DNA from 4 places in the Marinobacterium sp. NO-S09 genome. Region 4 is predicted to be linked to each of the others. Evidence: predicted binding sites of a transcription regulator. Region 4 holds the regulator's gene; each other region holds the start of a gene.
The links. The regulator sigma-54, encoded in region 4, starts transcription at its own class of promoters, with help from an activator protein. The targets are predictions, from matches to a motif close to TGGCACNNNNNTTGCTNT.
Positions count from the first base shown of each region.

Region 1: a site for sigma-54 is predicted at 3,263-3,280, ahead of fliE (flagellar hook-basal body complex protein FliE). Genes of this name have one in related genera too.
Region 2: a site for sigma-54 is predicted at 1,484-1,501, ahead of O3C79_RS03635 (circularly permuted type 2 ATP-grasp protein). Genes of this name have one in related genera too.
Region 3: a site for sigma-54 is predicted at 1,764-1,781, ahead of O3C79_RS03785 (amino acid ABC transporter substrate-binding protein). Genes of this name have one in related genera too.

Region 1 covers NZ_CP168954.1:3,948,493-3,953,158, forward strand. Annotated here, with positions in the region: gene O3C79_RS18245 (flagellar assembly protein FliH) at 1-74, opposite strand, end outside; gene fliG (flagellar motor switch protein FliG) at 74-1,078, opposite strand; gene fliF (flagellar basal-body MS-ring/collar protein FliF) at 1,068-2,759, opposite strand; gene fliE (flagellar hook-basal body complex protein FliE) at 2,783-3,136, opposite strand; gene O3C79_RS18265 (3'-5' exonuclease) at 3,321-3,950, opposite strand; gene O3C79_RS18270 (putative nucleotidyltransferase substrate binding domain-containing protein) at 3,956-4,666, opposite strand, start outside.
Region 2 covers NZ_CP168954.1:751,095-755,760, forward strand. Annotated here, with positions in the region: gene O3C79_RS03635 (circularly permuted type 2 ATP-grasp protein) at 1-1,326, opposite strand, end outside; gene O3C79_RS03640 (DUF1810 domain-containing protein) at 1,594-2,028, shown strand; gene O3C79_RS03645 (aldo/keto reductase) at 2,043-2,876, opposite strand; gene O3C79_RS03650 (ABC transporter permease) at 2,966-3,727, opposite strand; gene O3C79_RS03655 (ABC transporter ATP-binding protein) at 3,724-4,659, opposite strand.
Region 3 covers NZ_CP168954.1:778,428-783,093, forward strand. Annotated here, with positions in the region: gene O3C79_RS03770 (SLC13 family permease) at 1-750, shown strand, start outside; gene O3C79_RS03775 (LON peptidase substrate-binding domain-containing protein) at 747-1,400, opposite strand; gene O3C79_RS03780 (hypothetical protein) at 1,390-1,569, shown strand; gene O3C79_RS03785 (amino acid ABC transporter substrate-binding protein) at 1,827-2,849, shown strand; gene O3C79_RS03790 (amino acid ABC transporter permease) at 2,916-4,133, shown strand; gene O3C79_RS03795 (amino acid ABC transporter permease) at 4,143-4,666, shown strand, end outside.
Region 4 covers NZ_CP168954.1:3,809,586-3,814,251, reverse strand. Annotated here, with positions in the region: gene rapZ (RNase adapter RapZ) at 6-878, opposite strand; gene O3C79_RS17590 (PTS sugar transporter subunit IIA) at 881-1,342, opposite strand; gene hpf (ribosome hibernation-promoting factor, HPF/YfiA family) at 1,364-1,654, opposite strand; gene O3C79_RS17580 (RNA polymerase factor sigma-54) at 1,707-3,233, opposite strand; gene lptB (LPS export ABC transporter ATP-binding protein) at 3,281-4,018, opposite strand; gene lptA (lipopolysaccharide transport periplasmic protein LptA) at 4,018-4,524, opposite strand; gene lptC (LPS export ABC transporter periplasmic protein LptC) at 4,514-4,666, opposite strand, start outside.

The DNA of each region.
Region 1 (4,666 bases), 140 kb from region 4:
ACATCAGGAGGCAACCAGGGCTTCACGGCATCCGCGTCACTGGCACGGATGCGTATGGGCTGATCCTTTTTCATCAGATCATCTCTTCACCAGAGCCACCCAGCATGATTTCGCCATCATCGGCCAGACGGCGTGCCACGGTAAGGATCTCTTTCTGCGCTTCTTCCACCTCAGATACACGCACAGGCCCCTTGGCTTCAAGGTCGTCACGCAACAATTCGGCGGCCCGCTTGGACATGTTCTTGAACACCTTCTCCTGCAACGCGCTGTCTGCACCCTTAAGTGCCAGCACCAGGTTATCAGTGGAGATTTCACGCAGGATGACCTGAATACCACGATCGTCCACATCGATCAGGTTGTCGAACACAAACATGAGATCAGAGATTTCGGTTGCCAGACCTTCGTCGTTGTCGCGAATACCATCCATGAGTTCCGCCTCCAGATTGGAGTCGAGGAAGTTCATGATATTGGCGGCAGAACGCACGCCACCGAGGGTACGCGACTGACTAGCCTTACTACCGGTGAACTGGGATTCAAACATGTCATTGAGCTCCTGCAGTGCCTGCGGCTGGATACGATCCAGTGCGGCAATACGCATGAGGATATCAAGACGGGACTTTTCATCGAAGTAGGTCAGCACAACCGAGGCCTGATCCGGGTCAAGATAGGCAATAACGACCGCCTGAATCTGCGGGTGCTCATATCGCAACATCTCTGCCACCTGGCGTGGATCCATCCAGCGCAGCGTGTCCAGGCCCGAGGTATTGGTACTGAACAGAATACGGTCAATCAGCGTTTTGGCTTTTTCCTCACCCAGCGCCTGATTAAGCATGGCGCGGATATAGCGGTCATTGTTGATACCAATGCCGGTCTGGTCACTGACCACGTTCATGAAGTCAGCCACTACCGCTTCAACACGGGACTGGGGCACATTGTCGAGCTGGGTCATGGCCTCGCCGATCTTCTGTACTTCCTTCGGCCCCAGGTGCTTGAGGATTTCGGCGGCATCAGACTCACCCAGGCTGATCAGCAGAATGGCTGCTTTCTGGATGTCGTTCAGTTCAGCATCACTGCTCATTATCGATTACCCACTGACGAACGGCCTGGGCCACTTTTTCCGGATCTTCTGCGACCATACTGCGAATGGCATTAAGCTGATAATCAAAACTCTCATTGGGCGTCGGCAAGATACCACGGTCGCCCCCGGTGCCCAGAGTAACCTTATCCTCGGATACATCCGCACCTTCCAGGCCTTCCAGATCCGCCGAAATTTCACCCGCCGGCCCCAGGGAGACGACATCCTTGGTTTTGCCGGCATCGGCCAGACTGCGCAGAATGGGGCGCAATACAAAGAAGACCAGAACCAGGACAAACAACGCAGCCATCACCTGTTTGATCAAATCCCAGAACCAGTCCTGCTCCCAGATGGCAGGATCTTCCATGCTGATGGGTTCATCCGGTACAAACGGCGAGTTAATCACGGTCACGCTGTCGCCCCGCACCGCCGAATAGCCCACGGCATTGCGTACCAGAGTTTGCAGCCGCTGCAATTCATTTTCCGACCAGGTCATGCGCTGGGCTTCGCCACTCTCGGGGTTGGTCGTCGTCAGGTCGTCCACCACGACAGCGACACTTAGGCGCTTGATCACGCCCGTCTGGTGACGGGTATAACTGAGAGTGCGGTCCAGCTCGTAGTTGCGTACAGCCTGCTCACGGCTGGACCCGGTCCCTGTAGCGCCAGCGGCATTGGCGGCGCCGACCGTACCGGGTTCAATCTGCTCGGGGACTTCATTCGGGCCAGGCGGCTGGTTGGTCAGCGCACCAGGCACACCTCGGGCCAGCTCACCCGCGGCACGCTTTTCTTCCAGCGTTTTCTCACTGCGCAGGGCCGGCAGGTCCGGGTTATAGATTTCATCGGCCTGCTCTACCTGGGTGAAATCAATATCGGTGGATACTTCGGCACGGAAGTTACCCAGCCCGACCACCGGCTGCAGAATGCTGTTGATGCGGTTAACCAGGGTCTGCTCGACCTGACGGGTGTACTCCAGCTGCTTGGCCGCCAGCACCACATCTTCATCCTGATCGCGAGTATTAAGCAGACGCCCCTTCTGATCCACAACGGTGACATCATCCACCGCCAATTCAGGAATGCTGGACGCGACCAGATTGGCAATGGCCGCAACCTGATCACGGGCCAGAGTACGGCCGGAAAACATTTCGATAAAGACAGAGGCGCGGGGTTTGCGCTGGTCTCGCACAAACACCGACTCTTTGGGCAAGGCCAGGTGTACACGGGCGGACCGCACCGCCAGAAGGCTACTGATAGTACGTGCCAACTCACCTTCCAGGCCACGCCGGAAGCGCGCATTCTCCATGAACTGACTGGTGCCCAGACCCTGTTCCTGCTCCAGCAGTTCAAAGCCGACGGTCTTGTCAGCGGTAAAACCCTCGGAGGCCAGTTTCAGGCGCGCCTGATGCACATGCTCTTCCGGCACCAGAATGGCACGGCCGTCGGTATCAAACTTGTAGGGAACGCTGTACAGCTTGAGTTGCTCGATGACTTCGTTGGCATCGGCAAAGTTGAGATTGGAGAACAACACCCGGTAGTCAGGCTTTTGCGACCAGAGCACCACGGCAAAACCGATGGCAATACTGGCAGCCAAACCGATCATAAGACCGAGCTGCCGCAGGATGCCCAGGCTATTGAAGCCGGTCATCAGACTGCCCTTGCCGCTTAATTGTGCTGCCGTGTTATCCATTTAATCCTGACCGCTGCCGAGTGTTAGATCGGCATCTTCATAACATCTTCATAAGCCGTGACCAGACGGTTGCGTACCTGGGTCATTGCCTGAAACGAAACTGAGGCTTTCTGCGCCTGAATCATCACCTGGGGCAGGTCTACCGAGGGGTCACCCTTCTCGTAGGCCGTGCGCAGACGGGATGCTTCAGACTGATGTTCGTTAACCTTGTCCACAGCGCTTTTGAGCAGATCGGCAAAGCCGCTGCTGTCGGCCTTGCTGATCCCGGACACCTGATTCAGCTCCGGTGCCTGCACGGGCGCCACGCCCTGCTGCATCTCCTGCCGAATCGTCCGCATCTGCGACAGCAGGCTGTTGATATCAGCACGTTCAATCATGCTATACCTCTCCTGTGCGGCAATATTTTGACATTATAGAGCCTGTCCTAACCTCATCAAGCCGGATAGTACACAAACCGACAATAGATTGACGATATGTCGGAAAAAGGCTCCTGCCCTGTGATGCAAGCAAAAAACGGGCCATACGGCCCGTTCTCTCAATTCAATATACAGGATTTGCCGCTCAGTAGATATTTTTCGGCGTTTCACCGTACTTCAGACGGACATACATCAAGGCAACCGTGATCGCATCACCCAACGCAGTATGTCGTTCAAGGATGGGGATATCCAATTTGCCGGCAATGGTATCGAAGCGCAGGTCCACGTCGCCACCGACATGCTTCCACTTGATGATGTCGTGGTAGACGTGGGACAGCTCAACCGCCTTGTTGGGCAGACCGAACCCCAGCTGGGGACGCAGAAACTTGTCCAGCACACGCACATCAAAGTTGACGTAATAGCCCAGAATGGGTCGGTTGCCGACAAACTCCAGCACCTGTTTCAACGCATCCTCAAGCTCGATACCATCAACCAGATCCTGCGCCCTGAGCTTGTGAATCTTGATGGAATCACCACTGAGACTGGCCGGCGGCTTGAGCTTGATATCCAGACGATCACTGGTAATGACCTTGCGGCCCTTAATCCGTACTGCACCGATCGACAGAATCTCGGCCTTTTTCACATCCAGACTGGTGGTTTCACAATCCAGGGATACGACCTCGTCACCCTTGTAAGGTTCGAACAGCTCCGCCCAGGGCCCTTCCCGATGCTCCTTGCGTTCCTTATAGCGCCTTATCGAGCGCGGAATGATCATCTGTATCAGCCTCCGAGGTGGTAGCGTGTTGCCAGGTGCTTCTTGAATCCCTTCACGACATGAAGAGCGTCGCGCAGCAGGTCACGTTCAAGCTTGTTTAATTGCTGCAGGTCGATCTGGTTAGGCGTGGGGTCCAGGCCATCTTCCTGCTCCTCCGCCCGACGGATCTGCTGACGCAGGCGCAGCTGGATAAACAGGGCCAGCGCCTCGGACAGATCACTGCCATGTTCGGCCTGCATGACCTTCTGCTCCACCAGCGTTTCAATGCGCTGAAAAGTATTGGTCTTGAGAATACGGTGCTCCAGTGCCAGGGTGCGCACGCCATGCACAATCGGGAAGATGCCGCCTTTTTTGATATCCAGCTGCCCCTTGTCCTTGAGGTTGCCGAAAAAGGTCAGTGGCGTATCAAACTCCACCGCCGCACGGGCAAAGTGGGAGAAGAACACATCATTGTTACGCAGGTGACGCAGGAACCAGTTGCGCGCCACCTTGAACAGGGCCTCATTGCCCGCTACAGGCTTTGCATCCACGGCAATGGCCAGGTTCATCTGAGCATTGCCTTCACAGGTGTCGGCCCAGTCACTCAGGTGCTGGGTCCAGTCCCCCACGGAGTTCACCCACTCCGGGTTGGATACCATGATATTGCCCGGGCAGGGTGGAAAACCGAACGAAATCAGGTTCTCGCTGAACCGGTTCAGGGTCTCCTGCATGCCGGG
Region 2 (4,666 bases), 1.1 Mb from region 4:
CTGCAGGATGAAGGGGCGCAGATCCAGATGGCGCGGTTCCAGTCGTCCCTGTTCAACCAAGGTCGGGGCAGTGGAGAGGGCCAGTGTGGGCTGGGCGATGTAGTTGCGCGGGTTGTCCTGAATCAGCTTGGCGAACTGGGCCTGTTCCTTCTTGGTGGAGTGAGGTCCCACCAGCATGCCGTAGCCGCCGGACTCGTTGGCGGGCTTCACCACCAGTTTGTCCAGATTCTCCAACACATAGGCACGCTGTTCGGGATCATCACAGAGGTAAGTTTCCACGTTCTTGATGATCGGCTCTTCGTTCAGGTAGTAGCGGATAATCTCGGGGACATAGGCATACACTACCTTGTCATCGGCCACGCCGGCACCCGGTGCATTGGCCAGTGCGACCTTGCCTTTCTGCCAGGCCCGCATCAGCCCCGGTACGCCCAGAACGGAATCCTTTTCGAACACCTCAGGGTCGAGGAACAGATCGTCAATGCGGCGGTAGATCACATCCACCCGTTCCAGGCCGCTGATGGTGCGCATGTAAACGCAATCCTTTTCATCCACCACCAGATCCGAACCCTCGACCAGCTCGACGCCCATCTGCTGAGCCAGGAAGGTGTGCTCGAAATAGGCGGAGTTGAATATGCCGGGGGTCAGTACCACGATGACGGGTTTACGCACATCCCGTGGCGACAGGGATTTGAGCATGTCGAACAGCTGGGCACAGTAATCGGTGACCGGCAGGATGTCGTCCTGCTCGAACAGCTCGGGCAGCACGCGCTTGGTGATCGCGCGGTTCTCCAGCATGTAGGACACGCCGGATGGCACACGCAGGTTATCTTCCAGCACGTAGAACTCGCCATCACCATCGCGGACCAGGTCGGTACCGCAGATATGGGCCCAGACATTCAGCGGCGGCGAGATGCCGACACATTCCGGGCGGAAGTTCTTCGATTCCAGAATGATCTCGCTGGGGATGATGCCGTCTTTGAGAATCTGCTGATCGTGGTAGAGATCGTTGATAAACAGGTTGAGCGCTTTCAGCCTCTGCTCCAGACCGGCCGCCGTGGTGCGCCACTGGCTGGCGGAAATGGTGCGCGGAATGATATCAAAGGGCCAGGCACGGTCGATGGTGCCTTCGCCGGTGTAGACGGTAAAACTGACCCCCATCTCCTGAATCGTGGCTTCGGCCATCTGCCGGCGTGATTCGATCTCTTCGGGGGGGAGGGAGTCCAGGCATTGAATCAACTGGCGTGCTGGTGGGCGAACACCGCCCTTGGCATCGATTAGCTCATCAAAATACCCGTTCGGGTCGTACGCTTTCCAATCCATCGTCATAGCCAAACCTGCTTGTCATGCTGAGGCTCAGGAATGCACCAAAAAGAAGCAGTGCTGTCCGGTTGTGTGCACCCTTCAGGCTCTTGCTGGCCCGTGGGGCAGGGAAAACTGTGAAAACGCGAATTCCCCGGTTCACAGAAGGGTGATTAGGTTTTACTCAGCAATTTGCAGGCCATATTGATTAATCGTGACAGCCGCAGCTGTGTACGCGAACACTTCGCTACACTTAATCAAAGTAGTACAAAGTCCGATGACAGGCTGATGACGATGCAGGAACCCTTTTCACTGGACGCCTTTGTGCAGGCGCAGGCAAGCGTGTATCCACAGGCGCTGGCCGAGCTGCGGGCGGGGCGTAAACGCAGTCACTGGATCTGGTTTATCCTGCCGCAACTGAGCGCACTGGGGCGCAGCGGCATGGCCAGGCGTTATGGCATCCCCGGTATTGAAGAGGCGCGTGCCTATCTGCAGCACCCGGTGTTGGGCGCCCGGCTGCGTGAGTGCTGCGAAGCGTTGCTGGCGCTGGAAGGGGTGAGTGCCCATGCGATTATGGGCTCGCCGGATGACCTGAAATTGCGCTCCTGCGCGACCCTGTTTGCGCAGGTGGATGAGGCCGGATCTGTGTTTGAGCAGATACTGGATAAGTACTACAAGGGTGAGCGTGACCCGCTCACCCTTGCCTGCCTGGAAGGCGAAGATCGCTGAGGTGGCAGTCTCGGTCAGTGACCGAAGTTGTCCGCATCCAGCATGTCAGGATCGTCACGTCCGAGCTGATCCAGCGCCGCCATCTCCTCAGTGCTGAGCTCAAAGTCGAACAGGTTCAGGTTTTCCGCCATGCGTTGCGGATTGGCGGACTTGGGTGCGGCGGCGATGCCCTGCTGCATGGCCCAGCGCAGCACGATTTGCGCCGTGGTGTGCTGGTGCTGCGCCGCGATGCCCGTGATCACGGGGTCGTTCAGCATGTCGCCACCACAGCCCAACGGGCGCCAGGCCTGCGTCTGGATACCCTGCTGTTGGTGCAGGGCGATCAGGTCGTCGCGGCGGTGGTAAGGGTCCAGCTGGATCTGGTTCAGATGCGGTGCCAGTCCCAGATCAAGCAAGCGCTGCAGATGGGCCGGCTTGAAGTTGGACGTACCAATCGCCCGGACCAGCCCCTTGTCGAGCAGGTTCATCAGGCCCAGAAAGGCTTCGAGGAAGCGGTCCTGATCCGGGTTGGGCCAGTGGATCAGCAGCAGGTCGATATAGTCCAGCCCGAGACGCTGCAGGCTGGCTTCGCAGGCTTCCCGCGCGCCATCAAAGCTGTGCCATTGGCGGTTGAATTTGGTGGTCACAAACACCTGTTCACGCGGGATGGACGCATTGCGGATACCCTTGCCAACACCGCGTTCATTCTCGTAGTTCTCCGCCGTGTCGATCAGGCGATAACCCAGCTCCAGCGCCGTGGTCACAGCCTGGCTGGCTTCGGCATCGTTCATCGGCCAGGTACCCAGCCCCAGCTGGGGGATTTCGACGCCGTTGGCCAGCGTCAGGGTCGGGGCGAGTTTAACGCTCATCTACAACTCTCCAATGTCGTTCCGGTGATAGTAGGCCGGATAGTACACGCCGCATCGGGGGCGGCACTATCCGTAAAAAAGTTGGTGGCTCAGGGCTTGATACGGTAGCCGGTGCGGAAGATCCACCAGACCACGGACAGGCAGATCAGCAGGAACAGCAGCGTCATGCCCAGGCTCAGGCCCATATGCACATCGGCCACGCCATAGAAGGCCCAGCGGAAGCCATTAATCAGATAGACCACGGGGTTGAACAGAGTCAGTGTCTGCCAGGGCTCGGGCAGCATGTTGATGGAGTAGAAGGCACCGCCAAGGAAAGTCAGCGGGGTGATCACCATCAGCGGGATGATCTGCAGCTGCTGGAAGTCGTTGGCCCAGACGCCGATGATAAAGCCGAACAGGCTGAAGGTGAGCGCTGTCAGCAGCAGGAACGCCAGCATCCAGAACGGGTGGGCGATGCTGTAGTCCACAAACAGCCGTGCCGTGAGCAGTATCAGCGTGCCGATAATTAACGACTTGGTTGCGGCCGCCCCCACATACCCGGCGATAATCTCGAATGAGGACACCGGGGCCGACAGCACCTCATAGATGGTGCCGGAAAACTTGGGGAAGAAGATGCCGAAGGAAGCGTTGGAAATACTCTCGCTCAGCAGTGACAGCATCAACAGGCCGGGAATAATGAACGCCCCGTAGCTAACGCCGTCGATCTCGCCCATGCGCGAGCCGATGGCGGTGCCGAACACGATGAAATAGAGCGAGGTCGACAGCACCGGCGAAATCACGCTCTGCATCAGGGTGCGGCGAGTGCGGTTCATCTCGAATTTGTAGATAGCGCGAACGCCATTGAGGTTCATGCGGACGCCTCCGGGCGGTGAACGAGGTTGACGAAAATATCTTCCAGAGAGCTTTGCTTGGACTGAAGGTCCTTGAGGGCGATGCCCTGTTCACTGAGGCTGCTGAGCAGCTCGGCAATGCCGCTGGTTTCCTGGTGGGCATCAAAGGTGAAGGTCAGTTGGCTGCCGTCTTCACTGAGTTCCAGGTTGAAGCTCTGCAGGGGTGCGGGAAGACTGTCCAGCGGTGTCTGCAGAATCAGGTGTAGCTGTTTCTGCCCCAGCTGGTGCATCAGGGTGTCCTTGTCTTCCACCAGAATCAGCTCGCCACGGGTAATAACGCCGATACGGTCGGCCATCTCTTCTGCTTCTTCGATGTAATGGGTGGTGAGGATCACGGTGACGCCGTTATCGCGCAGACCGCGCACCATCTCCCACATGTCGCGGCGCAGTTCCACATCCACCCCGGCGGTGGGTTCATCCAGAAACAGGATGCCGGGCTCGTGCGAGAGCGCCTTGGCGATCATCACGCGCCGTTTCATGCCGCCGGACAGGGCCAGCATCTTGGAATTGCGCTTGTCCCACAGCGAGAGCTGGCGCAGAACCTTCTCGATATAGGCCGGATCAGCCGGTTTGCCGAACAGCCCGCGGCTGAACGACACCGTATCCCAGACGCTCTCGAAGGCATCAGTGGTCAGTTCCTGGGGCACCAGCCCGATGAGGCTGCGTGCGGCGCGATAGTCTTCGACAATATCCATGCCGTCGGCCAGTACCCGGCCAGAGCTGGCGTTGACGATGCCGCAGATAATGCTGATTAGAGTGGTTTTGCCCGCCCCGTTGGGGCCGAGCAGGGCGAAGATTTCGCCGCGATGAATGTCCAGGTCGACCGACTTGAGAGCCGTAAAGCCGGACGCATAAGTCTTGCCGACACCCTGGATTTGAATAATGGGTTGCACGGGGGCT
Region 3 (4,666 bases), 1.1 Mb from region 4:
ACCGAGTACCTGTTGCTGCACTTTCCGGTGCTGGGCGCATTAAAAGCGGTTCTGCTGATTGTGTTGATCCTCAAGCTCTACCCGGATACGCCTCAGCGCATGGCACCGGTGCAGAGCAATGGAGGCTTCAGTGGCCGGGAAAGCCGGTTGCTGGTGATCATGCTGGCCACGCTTGGGTTCTGGCTTACGGACTCGGTGCACCATATTTCTGCCGCCTGGATAGGGCTGGCGGCGGCGACCCTGCTGTTGTTGCCGGGCGTGGGGATGGTGTCGACCAAGAGTTTCAACGAGAAGATCAACCTCAGCTCGATTCTGGTGGTGGCAGGGCTGTTGGGGATTGCCAGTTTGATCAATTACAGCGAGATCAGTCAGGTTGTGGGGATGCGGGTATTGAACTGGCTGCCGCTGGCGCCGGGACAGGATGCACTGAATTTCTTCTCCCTGTCGCTGCTTGCCATGTTCACGGGTGTGGTGGCGACACTGGCCGGGGTGCCGGCAACGCTGACGCCGCTGGCCAGTCAGATCAGTGAGATGACGGGGTTCAGTCTGGAGGCCGTGCTGATGACCCAGGTATTTGGTTTTTCCACCATCGTGTTTACCTACCAGTCGGTGCCGCTGATGATGGCCATGCCACTGGCGGGTGTGCCGGTAATTCATGCGGCACGGCTCTGCCTGATTCTGGCAGTGCTCACGGTACTGATTCTGTTACCGCTGGATTACCTCTGGTGGCAGTGGCTGGGGTGGATCTAACCCACCTCGTTCAATAGCTCCAAAGTGTGACTCAGCCTGGCATGGGCTGAGTCCATCTCCAGCAGTTCCTGCAAAATCTCCGGCTCAAAGCGGATCACTCCAAACAACGCAAAGCTGAACGCGCTGTCGGATTTCTCCAACCAGTCAGTGGAATGGGCCACCCGCTCAATCACCTCCCGGGCACCCGGATCGGCATGTGCCAGTGCTTCCAGTCGGTGGGCAATCTTGTCGCGCAATATCCTGTTTTCCGCCTGCTCCTCCGGTGTGTCGATGCGGTCCGGGAAGGGCGTGCAGGCATGGATCTGGTATGGCAGCAGCTGCACTTCATGGTCACGGCGGTAGCGTTGCTCCACATGCACATTGAGCAGCATGCGCCCATCTTCAAGTGTTTCCAGCAGTTCGCAGCGGCCGGCACTGAATACATCATAGGGGCGGTAAGTGGCCTGGTTGGATGTCAGCGCCTGTTCCAGGTTTTCCGGGCGCTTTCCGGGGCTGACTTCCTTGCGCGGGTGGCAGATGGCAACCAGTGCATCGGTTTCAAGGCAGTGGTGAATCATTTCGCGGTAACGCGGCTCGAACACATGCAGTGGAAACAGGGTGCCAGGAAAGGTGACGCAGCCAGGGATGGGGAAAATACAGATGTCACTCATGGTTCTGCTCCTTTCGGTGGTGGGCGCTGAGTTGCCCGATACAGAGTTGCAAGGACCAATCGGCCAGGTGCTGTTCTTCACCCGTGCTGGCATCAGCATAGCGTTTTTCCGACTGGCGCGATGTAATCCATTCCTGTCGGGCAAAAAAAATTGTGCCGGGGCCTATTAATAAGCGTTGCACAATATTGTCGTTATCTTGCGCTGAAATGGTGCAAAAGGTGTGCAAAATTGCACCAGTGGAGGGCGAAAAATGCTTTCAGGCTGTCTGAAATGACTTAGCCCATTCGTCGAATGTGCTTTCAATTGAGTTGGTTAATGCCGACAAACGCTGCTATAGATTAAGGCCGGAATATTAAGGAGTTGTGGCACGGCCTTTGCTAATTCCAATAAGAATAAACTGAGTGTCTCAATGAGAGGACTAGCTCCATGCGTAAAAAGGATATCTTGGCGATCACTACCCTGGCAGCAACCCTGACAGCGGGCGCAGCCAGCGTTCAAGCAGCGACTCTGGATGACGTAAAATCACGCGGAACACTCACCTGCGGGGTCAGCACCGGCCTGGCGGGCTTCTCTGAAAAAGACGAAAACGGCAAATGGAGCGGTCTGGACGTGGATGTCTGCCGTTCGGTCGCCGCAGCGGTGCTGGGCGATGCGGATGCGGTTCAGTTCAAGCCGCTGACGGCCAAAGAGCGTTTCACCGCGCTGGTGTCCGGTGAGGTCGACATGCTGTCGCGCAACACCACCTGGACACACACCCGTGATACCTCTCTGGGGATCAACTTCGCCGGTACCAACTTCTACGATGGTGCCAGCTTCATGGTAATGAAGGATCTGGGCGTGAGCAGCGCGCTGGAACTGGACGGCGCCAACGCCTGTATCCAGGCGGGTACGTCTACCGAGCTGGCCATTGCGGACTTTTTCCGTCAGCACGGCATGTCCTACAAAGCGGTCACCTTCGACACGTCTGACCAGACCCGTCAGGGCTTTGAGTCCGGTCGCTGTGACTTCCTGACCTCCGATGGCTCCCAGCTGGCGGCACTGCGCGTTGGCCTGTCGAACCCGGCTAATGCGGTGATCCTGCCGGAAGTGATCTCCAAAGAGCCGTTGGGCCCCGTTGTCCGTCAGGGTGACGACCAGTGGTTCAACATCGTGAAATGGTCACTGAACGCCATGATCGAAGCTGAAGAGCAGGGTGTTACTTCTGCCAATGTGGATGACAAGCTCGCCAACGGTAATCCGGCCAACAAGCGTCTGCTGGGCGGTGAGGGTGAACTGGGTGCCAACCTGGGTCTGGAGGCGAACTGGGCGTATAACATTGTGAAGCAGGTCGGTAACTACGCCGAATCCTTCGAACGCAATGTGGGGATGGACTCTCCGTTGAAACTGGAGCGTGGTCTTAATGCCAGCTGGAAAGACGGCGGCATCATGTACTCACAGGCAATGCGCTAATCGTTGGACTAATACAGGGGAGCTCAAGCTCCCCTGTTGCTTTTGCTCCCACTTCAGGTCACTTCAATGTTTAAACAAAAAACCATTGAACAAACCAAGTCGGCTGCGCGTAAATCCGGCGGGAACGGCTCAGCGGCTTTCTACAATAACCCCAATATCCGCGCCCTGTTTTATCAGGTTCTGCTGGTCTTGGGCCTTGGTTACTTTTTCTATTCCGTCATCAGCAATGTCCTGGCCAATATGGAAGCCACCGGTATCAAAACCGGTTTCAGCTTTCTAACCGCCTCGGCCGGATACGATGTGCTGATGTCGCTGATTCCCTTTGAAGCGACAGATACCTATGGCCGCATCTTCATTGTCGGCTTTCTGAATACCCTGCTGGTGTCCGGCATCGGTATTTTCTTTGCCACCCTGCTGGGGTTTGTGTTCGGGGTCGCATACTTCTCCCATAACTGGCTGGTCCGCAAGGCGGCTACGGTCTATGTGGAAACCTTTCGTAACATTCCGCTGCTGCTGCAGGTGTTCTTCTGGTACTTCGCGGTGCTTTCGACACTGCCGGGGGCACGCCAGAGTCTGAGCCTGGGCGAGGCGATCTTCCTCAACGTGCGTGGTCTGTACCTGCCTAAAATGGTGGGCAGCGACCTGTTCTGGGTAGCTGAGGTTGCGCTGGGCGTGGCGATCGCGGGTATTTTCGTACTGCGTCGCTGGGCGAAAAAACGTCAGGAACTGACTGGCCAGCCCTTCCCGGTGCTGTACACGTCCATCGCCATGGTGATTGGTCTTCCGCTGCTGGCGTTGATTGTGACCGGCATGCCGTTCACAGTTGAGTACCCTGCACTCAAGGGCTTCAACTATTTCGGTGGTATCACGGTCATTCCCGAGTTGATGGCATTGGCCATTGCGCTGTCGGTCTATACCGGTTCCTTCATCGCGGAAGCGGTGCGTGCCGGGGTGCAGTCGATTCCCCATGGCCAGACAGAAGCCGCACGCAGCCTGGGCCTGAAAGAGAAGAAGATCATGTCGCTGATCATCGTGCCTCAGGCGATGCGCGTGATCGTGCCCTTGCTGAACTCGGAATATCAGAGCCTGGTGAAGAACTCCACTCTGGCAGCGGCCATCGGCTATCCGGACCTGTTCAATGTCTTCGTGGGTACGGCGCTGAACCAGACCGGTCAGGCGATCGAAACCATCTTTATGACAATTGTTGTGTACTTCGTGGTGAACATGGTCATCTCCTTCCTGATGAACCGGTTCAACAACGCGGTAGCGCTGGTGAGTCGATAGGATACTGCGATGAAAGAGTTTGAACCTGTTCCTGCTCGTCCGGCGCCGGATAAAACGGTTGGCCCGCTGGCCTGGATGAAAGAAAACCTGTTTTCATCGCTGTTGAACAGCCTGGTGACTTTGGCTGTCATGGCGTTGCTGGTCTATTACATTCCGCCGGTTCTGGACTGGGCCTTCTTCTCGGCCAACTGGCAGGGCACCTCTGAAGATGCCTGTGTGCGTGAAGGGGCCTGCTGGGTATTCGTGAACGCCTGGTCCTATCAGTTCTTCTACGGTACCTATCCGGTCGAGGAGATCTGGCGGATCAACCTGATGCTGGTTTTGCTGGCGCTGGTCATTACGGCCTCCTTCACACTGCCCAAACACATCCGCCTGAAAGCATCGGTCATCGCCTGGCTGGTGTTGCCGCTGGTCGGAATTGCCCTGCTGGATGGACGTCTGCTGGGCCTGCCGGTGGTGAGCACCGATCTGTGGGGCGGCTTCACCCTGAACGTGTTCATGGCGGCGGCCAGTATCATTGTGGCCTTTCCGTT
Region 4 (4,666 bases):
TAGCTTCAGTCCGACCCAGGCTGTCTTAGTTCACGGTGCAATATCTGGACATTATCCATAAGCGTGCGGAAATGGCCAGCAAGCTGTTCGCAAACATAGACAGAGCGGTGCTGGCCGCCGGTACAGCCGATACCGATGGTGATATAGCTGCGGTTATTGGCGCGGAAGCGGGGCAGCCATTTTTCCACGAACTGGCGGATATCGGTCACCATTTCAGTGACATCCTCGTATCCGGACAGAAAGTCGATCACTTCCTGGTCGCGCCCTGTGTGGCGGCGCAGCTCGGGCACCCAATAGGGGTTGGGCAGGGAGCGCACATCGAAAGTGAAATCCACATCCAGTGGCACGCCGTGCTTGAAACCGAATGACTCGAACTGCAGCGACAGTTCCTGTTCCGTGCGCCCGGCGACGCGCAGTTTGACTTCATCACGCAGCTCATACAGAGACAGGCGTGTGGTATCGATGCGCAGGTCGGCCTGGGTGGCAATGGGCTCCAGCAGCTCGCGTTCGTTGCGAATGGACTGCTGCAGGCTCTGGTTATTGTCGCTCAGAGGGTGACGGCGGCGTGTGGCATTGTAGCGGCGCAACAAGGTGGCCTCGCCGGCGTCAAGAAACAGGGTTTCGATGCCCAGGTTCGGCAGCTTCTGCAGCTGGGCCATGATCTCGGGGAACTGCTGCAGGTTGCTGGGCTGGTTGCGGGCATCAATGCTGACGGCAATTTTGCTGATTGGCTGGGGATCGGCCAGCATCAGCTTGATCAAGTCAGGCAGCAGCAGGGCAGGCAGGTTGTCGATGCAGTAGAAGCCGACGTCTTCCAGTACCTGAAGTGCCGTACTTTTACCTGATCCCGAGCGACCACTGAGCACAACCAGGCGCATGCTCAATGCTCCTGGCAGAGCTGTTGGACGCGCTCCAGCAGATCATCGGCACTGCCGCAGGCTCGCAGCGAGTCCCGCGTTTCCGAATGGTTGAACAGTTCAGCCAATCCCGCCAGGGTTTGCAGATGTTCTTCGGCGCCTTCTTCCGGGACCAGCAGCAGGCACACCAGATCAACCGGGCGATTATCGATGGCATCGAAATCGATCGGGCTGGTCAGTGTCATCAGCAGTCCAACGGCCTTGTGTACGCCGGCCATACGACAGTGAGGAATGGCGACGCCTTCACCGATACCGGTGCTGCCCAGGCGTTCACGATTGATAAGGCCGCTGAAGATATCTTCAGCGGCCGGGCCATCCAACTGCTCTGCAATGGTTTGGCTGGCGAGTTCGAGAACCCGCTTTTTGCTGACTACATCGACGTGGCAGAGTGTGCGCGATGGGGTCAGCAGTTCTGATAGTTGCATGTGGTTACGTGCTGCTACCGGTTATTTGTGGGATTTCATCTTTTCTTTGTGCTTGATGATCTGACGATCGAGCTTGTCGACCATGCCGTCGATGGCGGCATACATGTCGTCGTGTTCGTTCGCAGCAAAGACTTCACCGCCGGCGAGGTGGATGTTGGCCTCGGATTTCTGGCGCTGTTTCTCTACGCTAAGGGTGACCTGTGCATTGGTGATGTTGTCGAAGTGACGTTCCAGACGATCAAACTTGTTACGTACATAGTCATTCAGGGCATCAGTCAGTTCGACATGGTGGCCAGTGATGTTGATCTGCATAGGTTTTTCTCCTTCTCATAGGGGTGCAGCAGATGCACCGCCTTCACTCTCATTAAACCAGACGCTTGCGCTCATTAGAAGGCGGAATGTGCATTGCCTCCCGATATTTTGCAACGGTACGGCGGGCAACGTTAATGCCCTGTTCCTTGAGTAGCTGTGCGATTTTGTTGTCACTCAGCGGTTTGGCTGTATTTTCATCATTGATCAGCTTCTTGATCAATGCGCGGATGGCGGTAGACGAGGCGGCTCCGCCATCGGAAGTACCCACATGGCTGGAGAAAAAGTACTTTAGCTCGAAGATGCCACGCGGTGTGTGCATGTATTTCTGGGTGGTAACGCGCGAGATGGTGGATTCGTGCATGTCGACCGCTTCGGCGATGTCATGCAGAACCATCGGTTTCATGCCCTCGTCACCTTCTTCAAAGAAGTCGATCTGGCGCGCCACGATCTCCGTGGTGACCTTGAGCAGTGTTTCGTTGCGGCTGGCCAGGCTCTTGAGGAACCAGCGTGCTTCCTGCAGGTGGTTCTTCAGGTAGGTGTTGTCGGCGCTGTTATCGGCGCGGCGCACCAGGTCGGCATACTGGCTGTTGATCTTGAGCTTGGGTGAGGCCTCATTGTTGAGGCTCACGGTCCACTGGCCCTGCTGTTTGCGCACCAGTACATCCGGGATGACATACTGCGCGGCTTCAGGGCTGATGATGCCGCCGGGCTTGGGGTTCAGGCTCTGGATCAGGCTGATGACCTGTTGCAGTTCCGGCTCCTTCAGGCGCATGCGGCGCATCAATGTGCGGTAGTCGTGGCTGCCCAGCAGATTAAGATGGTCGCGCACCAGGCGGATCGCATAGGGGCGCAATGGAGTATCTTCGGGCAGTTGCAGCAGCTGCAGACGCAAGCATTCATTGAGGTCGCGGGCACAGACACCGGTCGGATCAAACTGCTGCAGGCGGTGCAGCACGGCTTCCACTTCATCCAGCTCCGCATCCGCAAAGTCCTCGGGCTGGTGATTCTGGAAATGCTCCAGCAGATCCTCGGTACTGGTGGTGAGGTAGCCATCGGCATCCACCGAGTCAATGATGGCCAGCGCGATCTGGTAATCGGTCTCACTCATGGGGGTGAGGTTGAGCTGCCACAACAGGTGATCCTGCAGGCTGTCTTCCATGGTGTCATTGTCGCCCGGCGACCAGTCGTCATCACGGGGCTGGGACGGTGTGCTCTGGTGCTGGAAGGTGTCATCCCAGCTGCTGTCCGTGGTCAGCTCGGCCGGAATCTGATCATTCCAGTGATCTTCGGGCTGGTCATCACTCCAGTTGTCGTCACTGTCAGCGTTGTCGCTGGTGCTGGCGGTTTCCCGGCTGGACGTGTTGTCCGCTGAGTCGCTGTCCTGACGGTCGCTGTCCGCCTCGGCGGCCTGATGAGTCTCATGCTCCTCTTCGGCTTCCAGCAGGGGGTTGCTGTCCAGCGCCTCCTGAATCTCCTGTTGGAGGTCCAGCGAGGAAAGCTGCAGCAGGCGGATTGCCTGTTGCAACTGAGGGGTCATGGTCAGCTGTTGGCCGATCTTGAGTTGTAAGGATTGTTTCATAAACGACTGCCAATTGAACTGCTAGGAAGACTCCCGGGGGAAAGCCGCTAAAGCGAGAACTGCTCGCCCAGATAGGCACGACGGACTTGTTGATCCGCCAGGATCACCTCCGGGGTACCCTGTGCCAATATGCCTCCTTCACTGACGATATAGGCTTGTTCACAGATATCAAGCGTCTCACGCACGTTGTGGTCTGTGATCAATACACCGATACCGCGTGATTGCAGGTGGCGAATGGTCTGCTTGATGTCACTGACCGATATGGGGTCAACGCCGGCAAAGGGCTCATCCAGCAGAATAAAATCAGGTTCTGTTGCCAGGGCGCGGGCGATCTCTACCCGTCGACGTTCGCCGCCGGAAAGCGACATGCCCAGGCTGTCTTTCAGATGGGTGATATGAAACTCTTCCAGCAGCTCTTCCAGCAGGGCCTTGCGGCGGCTGGCATCGAGCTCGGGTCGGGTTTCCAGTATCGCCATCAGATTATCGCGCACGCTGAGTTTGCGAAACACCGAAGCTTCCTGAGGCAGGTAGCCAATACCGCGTCGCGCACGCTCGTGCATGGGCATGCGGGTGACATCATCCTCGGTGATCATGATCTGGCCCCGGTCAGCCGGGATCAGGCCCACAATCATGTAAAAACAGGTGGTTTTGCCGGCGCCGTTGGGGCCCAGCAGGCCGACTATCTGGCCGCTGTCCACGTGCAGGGAAACGTCACGTACGACTTCGCGACCCTTATAGCTTTTGGCAAGATTGCGGGCTTCCAGACGTTTGGTGGGTGCTGTCATTAATTTGAATCCGTCCGCGGCTGGATGACCATGCGTACACGTTCGCCATTGGCGTCATCACTGCCGAAGGCATTTACCACGGCTTTTTCCATGTTGTAGACGATACGCTCACCGGAAAATGAATCCTGACCCTGATCGACGCGGGCAGATTCGGTGATGGTCACTTCCTGGCGATTAACCTGGTAGTCCATACGCAGGCCGTAGGCGCGAGTAGGGGCGGCATCGGCCTCGGGCTGCTGATGAAATTCGGCCGGTGAGCCGGTCGAGATAATGCGCGAAACACCGTTGCCCTGGCGGTGCAACTCTACGCGCGCGCCCTTGATCAGCATACTGCCCTGCCGAATTTCCACGTTACCGGTGTATACGGTGATACCGGTGCGCTCGTTGATGCTGGCGCGATCAGCGCTGATGTTGATCGGCTGATTATGGTCATCCGGCAGTGCCTGAGCTGCCGCCGGCAGCCAAAGCAGTAGAGCTGCGCAGAGTCCGCGTAGTTTATTGTGCATGGTAAACACCCTTAACATCCGATAGCAGTTCTATCCGCTGTTCCTCAAAATACACATCCATGCCGAGTGCCTCGGTGGTGTCATCTCCGCGTTCTACCCTGACAATCTGTGCCGTATGGGCACGTTCTTCTGCCGGGTATAG